DNA from 2 places in the Rhizobium sp. TRM96647 genome. Region 2 is predicted to be linked to the other one. Evidence: riboswitches for the same ligand, from Rfam matches in the RefSeq annotation. Region 2 holds a riboswitch; the other holds the start of a gene.

Region 1 (5,475 bases), on a different contig from region 2:
AGTGCGGCCGAAGCCGGAAAGACGATCGTTCTCCTTCCGCGCTTTGCATCGCTGAAGGAGCATACGACTGATCACCAGGTGCATACGGCCAAACGCTTCATGAACCGCCCCGGGATACACGTCGCCATGAACGACGACGAACTCGCGGAAGCGATCGACGCGGCCATGGCGAGCGTCGGAGCGACCCATCAACTGCTGCCCCGTACAGCCCCTGACGCTTTCGTCGCGCGCATTCGCGCCGTCCTGCTCAACGGTGCATCCGCACCCCAAACGAACCGGAGTTGATGCATATGGTGAGGCTTGGCCTGGTCGGACTTGGCAAGATGGGTATCTCGCATCTTGCAATCGCGAACTCCCACCCTGACGCCGAGGTGACGGCGGTATGCGATCCGAGCACCTATGTCATCGACGGCATTCGCAAGTTCACGAAATTCAGAACCTACGGCGACTACCGGGCGATGCTTCAGGACGAAAATCTCGACGCCATCATCGTCGCGACCCCGTCGCGTTCACACCGGGACATCGTGCAACTAGCGCTCGACCGCGACATCAGCGTCTTCTGCGAGAAGCCGTTCTGCCTGGAGGCCGCCGAAAGCGAGCGGCTTGCGGAGGTCGCCACAGCCCGGGGCCTCGCCAACCAGGTGGGTTATCACGCACGGTTCATCGCCACCTTCCGGGAGGCCAAGCGGATCATCGATTCCGGCGCGCTCGGGGCGTTGCATCACATCAAGGCCGAAGCTTATGGCGGGGTGGTCCTGCGTCCCGCACGGGGAACATGGCGGGGCACGCGGGCCGAGGGCGGAGGATGCCTCTATGACTATGCGAGCCATGCCGTGGATCTCGTCAACTATCTCGTCGGGGCGCCCGAAAAGGTCGCAGGGACCGCATTGAACCGCATCTTCTCGGCCGACGTGGAGGACGCGGTCTTCTCCACCTTGATGTTCGGCAACGGGATGACCGGCCAGATCGAAGCCAACTGGAGCGACGAGAGCTATCGGAAGATGTTCATGCGCATCACGGTCTGGGGCGCGAACGGTCGTGTCACGGCAGACCGGCAGGAGATCCAGACATTCATGCGGACGAACCCGCAAGCGCACACGGGCCTCAAGAAGGGATGGAGCTTGAGAAACACGACCGAACTGACGGAGGATGTCTGGTACTACCTCCGCGGAGAGGAGTATTCGGCGCAGCTCGACTACTTCGTGCAAAGGGTCAGGGATCGGGACAGCCGAAATATCTCTTCTTTCGAAAGTGCCGCTGAAACCGATCGGGTTCTCGGCATGATGGTAGCCGACGGTACGCAGAACGCGTCGCTGCCGAAAGGCAACGTATCGCTCGGCAGCAAATCACTCGGCAACAAACCTCTCGGCAACAGATCATTGGGCGAAAGACCCTCGGCAGGGCTCCTGCACTGGTCGCGGCAATAGGAGCGGTGACGATGGAACGCATCTTGTTTGGCGACAACCAGTTCTTCGGCGTCAATCACATGTCGGAGGAAAAGGCGCGCGCGCAGTCCGTGCGCTTCAGCGACATGAAGGCAATCCTGGACGTTCTCGACGGTGCTTATGACAGCGGGATACGGGTCTTCATGTGCACGACGCAGGATCGCGTCGAGGAGATCTGCGATCACGTGCGGTCGAACCCCGCGCGCTATGCGGGCCTTCAGTTCTATCCGTGCATGCCCTACGCGCACAAATATGCCAACGCAGTGACCGAGCATGGGCTCGTCAATGCCATGCGCAAGTTCATGCCCTCCGGCAACATCGTCGGAACGCTGATGAAGGGCGGCCTTTCTCTGGCGAGAAAGGACATGAAGGGCATGGCCGAGCTTTTGATCGACGGCGAGATGAAAATGTTTCGCGGCCTGGAGACTCCGGTCATCTTTCTCCAGAACGTGGTGACCGATCTCATCCTCGGCCTTGGCATGCACGAGGCGTTTTCGGTATTCGCCGATCATGTGCGGACGAAATACAAGGCCGAGCCGGGGTTCATCACGATGAACCTGCCTCGCCTGCTGGATGCCCTGGACGAGGTTGGTGTCGACAACCCCATCGTGTGCGCCAGCATCAACAAGCTCGGGTTCCGCATGTGCGGCGGCCTGGAGGCCTATGAGCGCATCGTCAGCAAACGTCGCTTCCGCCCCGTCGCCATGTCCGTCTTCGGCTCCGGCGCCATCGCGCCAAGGGACGCGCTCGAATACGTGGCGGGCCAGGAGAAGATAGAGGCGATCGTCTTCGGCGCCTCGAGCATCGAGAACATCCGCAAGACCAAGGCGATCATCGACGACATCGACCGCGTGAAACTGGCAGTGCCTGCCTAGCCCGGCGGCCACGTACCGATACCGCCTCCGGCCTCAGGCCATGGCGTGGTCGGCTGGCGCGCCGGCCCCGGCGACCTCCCCGCTCACCTCGGCCGGAAATGCTTCGACAGCTTGAGCCCCTGGGCCTGGTAGTTCGAGCCCAGTCCCGAGCCGTAGAGGCTTTCGGGGAGTTCGAGCATGCGCTCGTAGACGAGGCGGCCGACGATCTGGCCGTGTTCGAGGATGAAGGGAACCTCGTGGCTGCGGACTTCGAGGACGGCGCGGCTGCCGGAGCCGCCGGCGGCGGCGTGGCCGAAGCCGGGATCGAAGAAACCGGCGTAGTGGACCCGGAATTCGCCGACGAGCGGATCGAACGGGGTCATCTCGGCGGCATAGAGGGGCGGCACGTGCACGGCCTCGCGCGAGACGAGGATGTAGAACTCGTCCGGATCGAGGATCAATTCGTTGCGGCCGCGGCTGAACAGCGGCTCCCAGAAGTCGAAGATATCGTGCTGGTTCTTCTTGTCGACGTCGACCACGGCGGTGTGGTGCTTGCCGCGATAGCCGACGAGGCCTTCGGGGCCGGTGCCCTTCAGGTCGATCGAAAGGGCGATGCCGCCGCCGGACACGTTCGGCGTGTCGCTCGCAACCAGCGTGTCGGTCTTGTGCAGGGCGAGCAGTTCGGCATCCGAAAGAAGCGCGTTGCCCTTGCGGAACCGGATCTGCGACAGGCGCGAACCGCGCCGGACGACGATCGGGAAGGTCCTCGGCGAAATCTCCAGGTAGAGCGGGCCGGAGTAGCCGGCCGGGACCTTGTCGAATTCCTGGGCGCGATCGGTGATGACGCGGGTGAAGATGTCGAGCCGGCCGGTGGAGCTCTTCGGGTTGGTGGAGGCGGACAGCTCCTTCGGCAGGTCGAGGCTTTCCATCAGGGGAACGATATAGACGCACCCCGTCTCGAGCACGGCACCTTCGGAAAGATCGACGACATGCAGCTTCAGCCGGTCGAGCTTATCGGCGACGAGATGCGAGGGGCCGGGGAGGAAGCTCGCGCGGACGCGGAAGGCCTTCGAGCCGAGACGCAGGTCCAGACTCGCCGGCTGCACCTGGTCGACGTCCAGCGCCGCCTCGCTCTTCAGCCTGCCGGAGTCAAACAGCGCGCTGATGGCGCGGTCGGCCAGTATTCCCGTAGCAGTCGTCATAAGCCTATCCTTCACGCTGGCCGACAAAACCAAATGCAGGCAATTGACGCAAGCGCCGCCACGCAGTATGGACCGGATATCCCGTGGTGATTTGGCCGGTCGGCTTGCAGCCACGTTAAACAAGTAGCTAAAAAGGCCGGGTGAAAACCGGCCTGCATTGCGGCCGGTTTTTTTATTTGGAAGGCAATGATCCGATGAGCAAGTCCTGGCGCCCGGCTACCCAACTCGTCCACGGTGGCACCACGCGTTCGCAGCATGCCGAAACCTCCGAAGCGATCTTCCTAACGCAGGGTTTCGTCTACGAGAGCTCCGAGGCCGCCGAAGCGCGCTTCAAGGGCGAGACCGACGGCTTCATCTATGCACGCTACGGCAGCCCGACCAACGACATGTTCGAGCGCCGCATGTGTCTGCTCGAAGGCGCCGAGGAAGGCCGCGCGATGGCGTCCGGCATGGCCGCAGTCGCAGCCGCGATCCTCTGCCAGGTCAAGGCCGGTGACCACATCGTCGCCGCGCGTGCGCTCTTCGGTTCCTGCCGCTGGGTGGTCGAGACGCTGGCGCCGCGCTACGGCGTCGAATGCACGCTCGTCGACGGCCGCGACCTCGCCAACTGGGAAAAGGCGATCCGCAAGAACACCAAGGTGTTCTTCCTCGAAAGCCCGACCAACCCGACGCTGGAGGTGGTCGACATCGCCGGCGTGGCAAGGCTGGCAAACCAGATCGGCGCCAAGGTGGTGGTCGACAACGTCTTCGCAACCCCGCTCTACCAGAAGCCGCTGGAACTCGGCGCCCATGTCGTCGTCTATTCGGCGACCAAGCACATCGACGGCCAGGGTCGCTGCCTCGGCGGCATCGTGCTCTCCGACAAGGAGTGGATCGAGGAAAGCCTGCAGGACTATTTCCGCCACACCGGGCCCGCCATGTCGCCGTTCAACGCCTGGACGCTTCTGAAGGGCATCGAGACGCTGCCGCTGCGCGTCAGGCAGCAGACGGAGAACGCCTCGAAGATCGCCGATTTTCTCGCCGGCCACCCCAAGGTCGAGCAGGTGATCTATCCCGGCCGCAAGGACCATCCGCAGGCCGATATCGTCGCCAAGCAGATGTCGGGCGGCTCGACGCTCGTCTGCCTTCACCTGAAGGGTGGCAAGGAGGCGGCATTCGCGCTGCAGAACGCGCTGGAGATCGTCGAGATCTCCAACAATCTCGGCGACGCCAAGAGCCTGATCACCCATCCGGGCACCACGACGCACAAGAACCTGACCGACGAGGCCCGCGCCGAGCTCGGCATCTCGCCCGGCACCCTCAGGCTGTCGGCGGGCATCGAGGACGGCGAGGATCTGCTGGCCGACTTCGCCCAGGCCCTGGAAAAAGTCAGAGGCTGATCGCCCGGCCGGGGCACGCAGCGCAGGTCCGCAGCGTGTCCCTCTCCGCCAAAAGGTGGCCGTCCCCACCGGCACAATTAACTTGATCCGGCCGCGGCAGACGTGGCAACCAATAAGCGGACGTGAATATTCAAAAAGCACATCTGTCCGCTCGCACCTGCCTGCCCGGCATCCTGCGGGGGCAACGGCAGCAACAGGTTCGAGCCAAGGCATCAGAATGTACAGAGCGCTGACCCGCGATATCGAGGTGACGGTCGAGCCCTACTACCTGGAGGAGCAATCCGACCCGGACGACAGCCGCTATGTCTGGGGCTACCGGATCGTCATCTCCAACCATTCCGAGATCACCGTCACGCTGATGGCCCGCTACTGGCACATCACCGATCAGAACGGCCTGGTCGACGAGGTAAGCGGGCCCGGCGTCGTCGGCGAGCAGCCGACCCTGGAGCCGGGCGACACCTACGAGTACTCCTCCGGCTGCCCGCTCGATACGCCGTCCGGCATGATGTTCGGCCACTACCAGATGCAGACACCGTCCGGCGAAGCGTTCGACGTCGCCATTCCCGCCTTTTCGCTCGACACGCCCGGGCAGTCC
Region 2 (5,475 bases):
ATTGTCCCGCGAGGAGCAGGACAGCTTTGCCGTCGCATCGCAAAACAAGGCCGAGGCCGCCCAGAAGGAGGGCCGCTTCAAGGACGAGATCGTCCCCTTCACCGTCAAGAGCCGCAAGGGAGACGTGATCGTCGACAGCGACGAATACATCCGCCACGGCGCGACCCTCGACTCCATGGCCAAGCTGCGGCCTGCCTTCGACAAGGACGGCACCGTCACGGCGGCAAACGCATCCGGCCTCAACGACGGAGCGGCGGCAACGCTGCTGATGAGCGAGGCCGAGGCCGGCCGCCGCGGCATCCAGCCGCTCGCCAAGATCGTCTCCTGGGCGACCGCCGGCGTCGATCCGCAGATCATGGGCACCGGCCCCATTCCCGCATCCCGCAAGGCCCTGGAGAGGGCCGGCTGGAAGATCGGCGACCTCGACCTCGTCGAGGCCAACGAGGCCTTCGCCGCCCAGGCCTGCGCCGTCAACAAGGACCTCGGCTGGGATCCGGCGATCGTCAACGTCAATGGCGGCGCCATCGCCATCGGTCATCCGATCGGCGCGTCCGGCGCCCGCGTGCTCAACACGCTGCTCTTCGAAATGAAGCGCCGCGGCGTATCCCGCGGCCTTGCCACGCTCTGCATCGGCGGCGGCATGGGCGTCGCCATGTGCGTCGAAAGAACGTAAGGAGGAACTTACCGACTGCCTTCACCGACAAGCCGCATCGGGGCGGCCCGTCAAGGTCCCGGCCCGGCCGAAGAACAACGATGGCAGCAATCTTTGGGGGGAGTGCACAATATGAGCAGGGTAGCTTTGGTAACCGGCGGCACGCGCGGTATCGGCGCGGCCATCTCGATCGGGCTCAAGGCGGCAGGCTACGCGGTCGCCGCCAACTATGCGGGAAATGACGAGGCGGCTGCGGCCTTCAAGGCCGAGACCGGGATCCCGGTCTTCAAATGGGACGTGTCCAGCTACGAGGCCTGCGCCGACGGCGTCGGGAAAGTGGAGGCCGCCCTCGGTCCGGTCGAGATCCTCGTCAACAATGCCGGGATCACCCGCGACGCCATGTTTCACAAGATGACGCCGCAGCAGTGGCGCGAGGTCGTCGACACCAACCTGTCGGGCCTGTTCAACATGACCCACCCGGTCTGGACCGGCATGCGCGACCGCGGCTTCGGCCGCATCGTCAACATCTCCTCCATCAACGGCCAGAAGGGCCAGATGGGACAGGCGAACTACTCGGCCGCCAAGGCGGGTGATCTTGGCTTCACCAAGGCGCTGGCCCAGGAAGGGGCTGCGAAGAACATCACCGTCAACGCCATCTGCCCGGGCTACATCGGCACCGAGATGGTCCGCGCGATCCCGGAGAAGGTGCTGAGCGAACGCATCATTCCGCAGATCCCCGTCGGCAGGCTGGGCGAACCGGAGGAGATCGCACGTTGCGTCGTCTTCCTCGCCTCCGACGATGCGGGCTTCATCACCGGCTCGACGATCTCCGCCAATGGCGGCCAGTTCTTCGTCTGATCACCTGGCTTGACGTCGGCGGGGCCGCCGGGCGCCGCCGGCTGTCAGCGCCGGCGCCTGCCGGACGCCGACATTGATTCTTTCCCGGACTGGCGCTATGTAGGGCCCGTCCCGTGGTGATTTGGCCGGCCGGCTTGCAGCCACGTTAAACAAGTCGCTAAAGGGGCCGCGAGAAGAGACCTTCCGTGGACCGGTTGCGACTGCCGTCGCTGCCGGTTTTTTTGTTTGATCGAGTGAAAGATGCCCATCAAGATTCCCGATACGCTCCCCGCATTCGAAACCCTCGTCCATGAGGGTGTGCGGGTGATGACCGAAACGGTGGCTGTCCGGCAGGATATCCGCCCGCTGCAGATCGGGCTTCTCAACCTCATGCCGAACAAGATCAAGACCGAGATCCAGATGGCGCGCCTCGTCGGCGCCTCGCCGCTGCAGGTCGAACTGTCGCTCGTGCGCATCGGCGGCCACAAGGCCAAGAACACTTCCGAGGACCACCTGCTCGCCTTCTACGACACCTGGGAGGAGATCAGGCACCGCAAGTTCGACGGCTTCATCATCACCGGCGCCCCGATCGAGACGCTCGACTACGAGGACGTAACCTACTGGGACGAGATGAAGCGCATTCTCGACTGGACCGTCACCAACGTCCATTCCACCCTGAACGTCTGCTGGGGCGCGATGGCGGCGATCTACCATTTCCACGGCGTGCCGAAATACACGCTCGACGAGAAGGCCTTCGGCGTCTTCCGCCACCACAACCGCAATCCGGCATCGGTGTTTCTCAGCGGCTTCTCCGATGACTTCCAGATCCCGGTCTCCCGCTGGACCGAGGTGCGCGCGGATGACATCCGCAAGCGGCCCGGACTGGAGATCCTGATGGAATCCGACGAGACGGGCGTCTGCTTCGTGCAGGAAGAGTGCGGCAAGCGCCTCTACGTCTTCAACCACGTGGAGTACGATTCCACTTCGCTGGCCGACGAGTATTTCCGCGACGTCGATGCCGGCGCGCCGATCAAGATGCCGAAGAACTATTTTCCGCACAACGATCCCGCAATCGCGCCCTTGAACCGCTGGCGCAGCCATGCGCATCTTCTGTTCGGCAACTGGATCAACGAGATGTACCAGACGACGCCCTACGACCTCGACCGGATCGGCCCGCAAGGATGACACCATGAGCGGCCTCGAAATCAGAGCCCTCACCCCGTCTGACGAGGCCGACTGGCGACGCCTCTGGACCGCCTATCTCGCCTTCTACGAGACCGTCCTGCCGGAGGAGATCTTCCGCACCACCTTCGCCCGGCTGACCGGCGACGGGGCGAACGACTATGCGGGCCTGCTCGCCGTTCTGGACGGCAGGCCCGTGGGCCTCGCCCACTACCTGTTCCACCGCAGTTGCTGGACGATCGGCGACATCTGCTACCTGCAGGATCTCTATGCCGATCCGGCGGTCCGCGGCACCGGCATCGGCCGCGCCCTGATCGAGGCGGTCTATGCCAGGGCTGCCGAGGCGAATGCCGCTGAAGTCTACTGGATGACGCAGGAGTTCAACGCCACCGCGCGGAGCCTCTACGACAGGATCGCCGACAAGACGCCCTTCATCATCTACCAGAAGACGCTCTGACGATCATGGCCGTGCAGGCGCGGCCCATTGCCCGCACTGCCGCATCCATTGGTATGATTTTTCCGTTGCCCCTGCATCGGTTTTGCCGCAGTTTGCGGCGCGGATTTGGCAAGGCCGGGAGGGACATCGGTGAACGCGCGCAATGAACAGTTCGGCCTGCTGGAAACGGGCGAACCCGTCGAGCTCGTCGTCCTGACCGGAAGCGGCCTGAAGGCGAAAGTCATCACCTGGGGCGCCGTGATCCAGGATCTGCGGCTTGACGGGCACGAGCCGCCGCTGGTCCTCGGGCTGGAAGGCCTTTCCGACTACATCGCCCATTCCCCCTATTTCGGCGCCACCCCCGGGCGCAACGCCAACCGGATCGCGGCCGGCCGTTTTGCGATCGACGGCACGTCCCACCAGCTCGAACTGAACGAGCGCGGCGTGACCCATCTCCATGGCGGCAGCGACGGGCTCGGCCGGCGCAACTGGCAGATCGTCGACCAGTCCGAAAGCCACGTGACGCTGCGGATTGTCGATCCGGCGGGCCGCGCCGGCTATCCCGGCAACTGCACGGTCACCTGCACCTACCGGCTCCAGGACCCGGGCACGCTGTCGGTCGTCTATGAGACCACGACCGACGCGCCGACCATCGCCAATCTCTGCCAGCACAGCTATTTCAACCTCGACGGCGAGGCCGATGCGCTGGGACACGAGATCAGCATCGCAGCCGACCGCTACCTGCCGGTGGACGAGCGCCTGATTCCGCGCGGAGAGACCAGGCCGGTCGAGGGCACGCCCTTCGACCTTCGGAAGATGACGCCGATGCGTCGCCAGACCGAGGCCGGCGGCGTCGCCTACGACCATAATTTCTGCCTGGCGGAGGAGCGTCGCGCCAAGACCCCGGTCGCGCTCGCCCGCAGCAGCGGCTCCGGCGTGGCGCTCGAAGTGCGCACGACCGAACCGGGCGTGCAGCTTTACACCGGTTCCATGGTCAGCGTCCCCGTTCCGGGCCTCGAGGGGCGCCGCTACGGTGCCTTCGCCGGCTTCTGCCTCGAAACGCAGATCTGGCCGGACGCGGTCAACCACGAGGGCTTTCCGAACGCGGTCCTGCGACCGGGCGAGACCCTGCGTCAGGAGACCGACTACATCTTCACGATGGGCTGACCCTCGATCGTGTCTGCCGGGCCGGCGGCGGGCTAGCCTGCAGGAAAGCGAACGAGGAATGCAGCCTCGCCAAAGGTCTGTCGTGTCGCGACGACTGCCGGCGGACCGCACGTCAACAAGCATCTGGAAGGGAGGCCAACTGTCATGACGAAACAAACGGTGGGATTTATCGGGCTCGGCTACATGGGCCAGGGCATGGCCGCCAACATTCTGACCAAGGGCTTTCCGCTGGTCGTGATGGCGCACCGCAATCGGGCGCCGCTCGAAGCGCTCGTCGCCAAGGGCGCCCGCGAGGCGAAGACGCCGCGCGAGATGGCGGCGCAATGCGACGTCATCGTCTTGTGCGTCACCGGCTCGCCCGAAGTGCTCGCCGTCGTCGAGGGTCCGGACGGGATTGCGGCCGCCGGCCGGCTGCTGACCATCGTCGACTGCTCGACATCAGACCCCTCGGTGACGACCGCGCTGGCCGCGCGGCTGGCACAAAAGGGCATCACCCTGCTGGATGCCCCGCTCGGGCGGACGCCGGCGGATGCGGCCGCGGGCACGCTGGACGTGATGGTCGGCGGGTCGGACGCGGATGTCGCCCGCGTCCGACCTATCCTCGACACCTTCGCCGGTCGCGTCATCCACACCGGCCCGACCGGCACCGGCCACACGATGAAATTGCTCAACAACTTCCTGTCCATGGGCTATGCCGCGCTCTATTCCGAGGCGCTGATGCTCGGCCGCAAGGCCGGCCTGACCGCCGAGACCTTCGACAGCGTCATCCGCGGCGGCCGCATGGATTGCGGCTTCTACCAGACCTTCTTCCGCTATGTGCTGGAGCGAGACCCCAATGCCCACAAGTTCGCGATCCGCAACGGCTTCAAGGACATGAGCTACCTCGCAGCCTTCGCCAACGCGGCAGGCGCCGCCAACCCGATCGGCGCCGCCGTCCGCAACACCTTCGCCCAGGCCGTCGGCGCCGGCCGTGGCGAGGACTTCGTCCCGATGCTGTCGGATTTCGTCGCCGAGACGAACGGATTGAAGGAGTAGAGGTCGCTGGGGGATTCTACGTCGCCGGGGGCGGAGCCCCCCGGAACATACCAGGCGGAAAACCCGCGCCCCATCGTCACCGACGCCAGAAACACAAAAGCCTCGGCGAACCGAGGCTTGCAGCGTCTTGGAAGAATGGAGCGGGTGAGGCGATTCGAACGCCCGA

Evidence for each region. Region 2 has a riboswitch for S-adenosylmethionine ahead of metA (homoserine O-acetyltransferase MetA). Riboswitches for the same ligand answer to the same signal wherever they lie in the genome.
Region 1: linked by a shared signal. The riboswitch ahead of OCK02_RS10530 (O-succinylhomoserine sulfhydrylase) and the one ahead of metA (homoserine O-acetyltransferase MetA) in region 2 are both predicted to bind S-adenosylmethionine.

Annotation. Positions count from the first base shown of each region.
Region 1 is NZ_JAOXHF010000004.1:407,927-413,401, reverse strand. It holds gene OCK02_RS10550 (glycosyltransferase) at 1-285, shown strand, start outside; gene OCK02_RS10545 (Gfo/Idh/MocA family protein) at 291-1,427, shown strand; gene OCK02_RS10540 (hypothetical protein) at 1,439-2,320, shown strand; gene OCK02_RS10535 (2'-deoxycytidine 5'-triphosphate deaminase) at 2,404-3,501, opposite strand; SAM riboswitch at 3,575-3,653, shown strand; gene OCK02_RS10530 (O-succinylhomoserine sulfhydrylase) at 3,696-4,880, shown strand; gene apaG (Co2+/Mg2+ efflux protein ApaG) at 5,098-5,475, shown strand, end outside.
Region 2 is NZ_JAOXHF010000001.1:260,003-265,477, forward strand. It holds gene OCK02_RS01230 (acetyl-CoA C-acetyltransferase) at 1-673, shown strand, start outside; gene OCK02_RS01235 (beta-ketoacyl-ACP reductase) at 785-1,510, shown strand; SAM riboswitch at 1,614-1,692, shown strand; gene metA (homoserine O-acetyltransferase MetA) at 1,751-2,674, shown strand; gene OCK02_RS01245 (GNAT family N-acetyltransferase) at 2,679-3,128, shown strand; gene OCK02_RS01250 (aldose epimerase family protein) at 3,258-4,274, shown strand; gene OCK02_RS01255 (NAD(P)-dependent oxidoreductase) at 4,419-5,309, shown strand; tRNA gene OCK02_RS01260 (tRNA-Gly) at 5,446-5,475, opposite strand, start outside.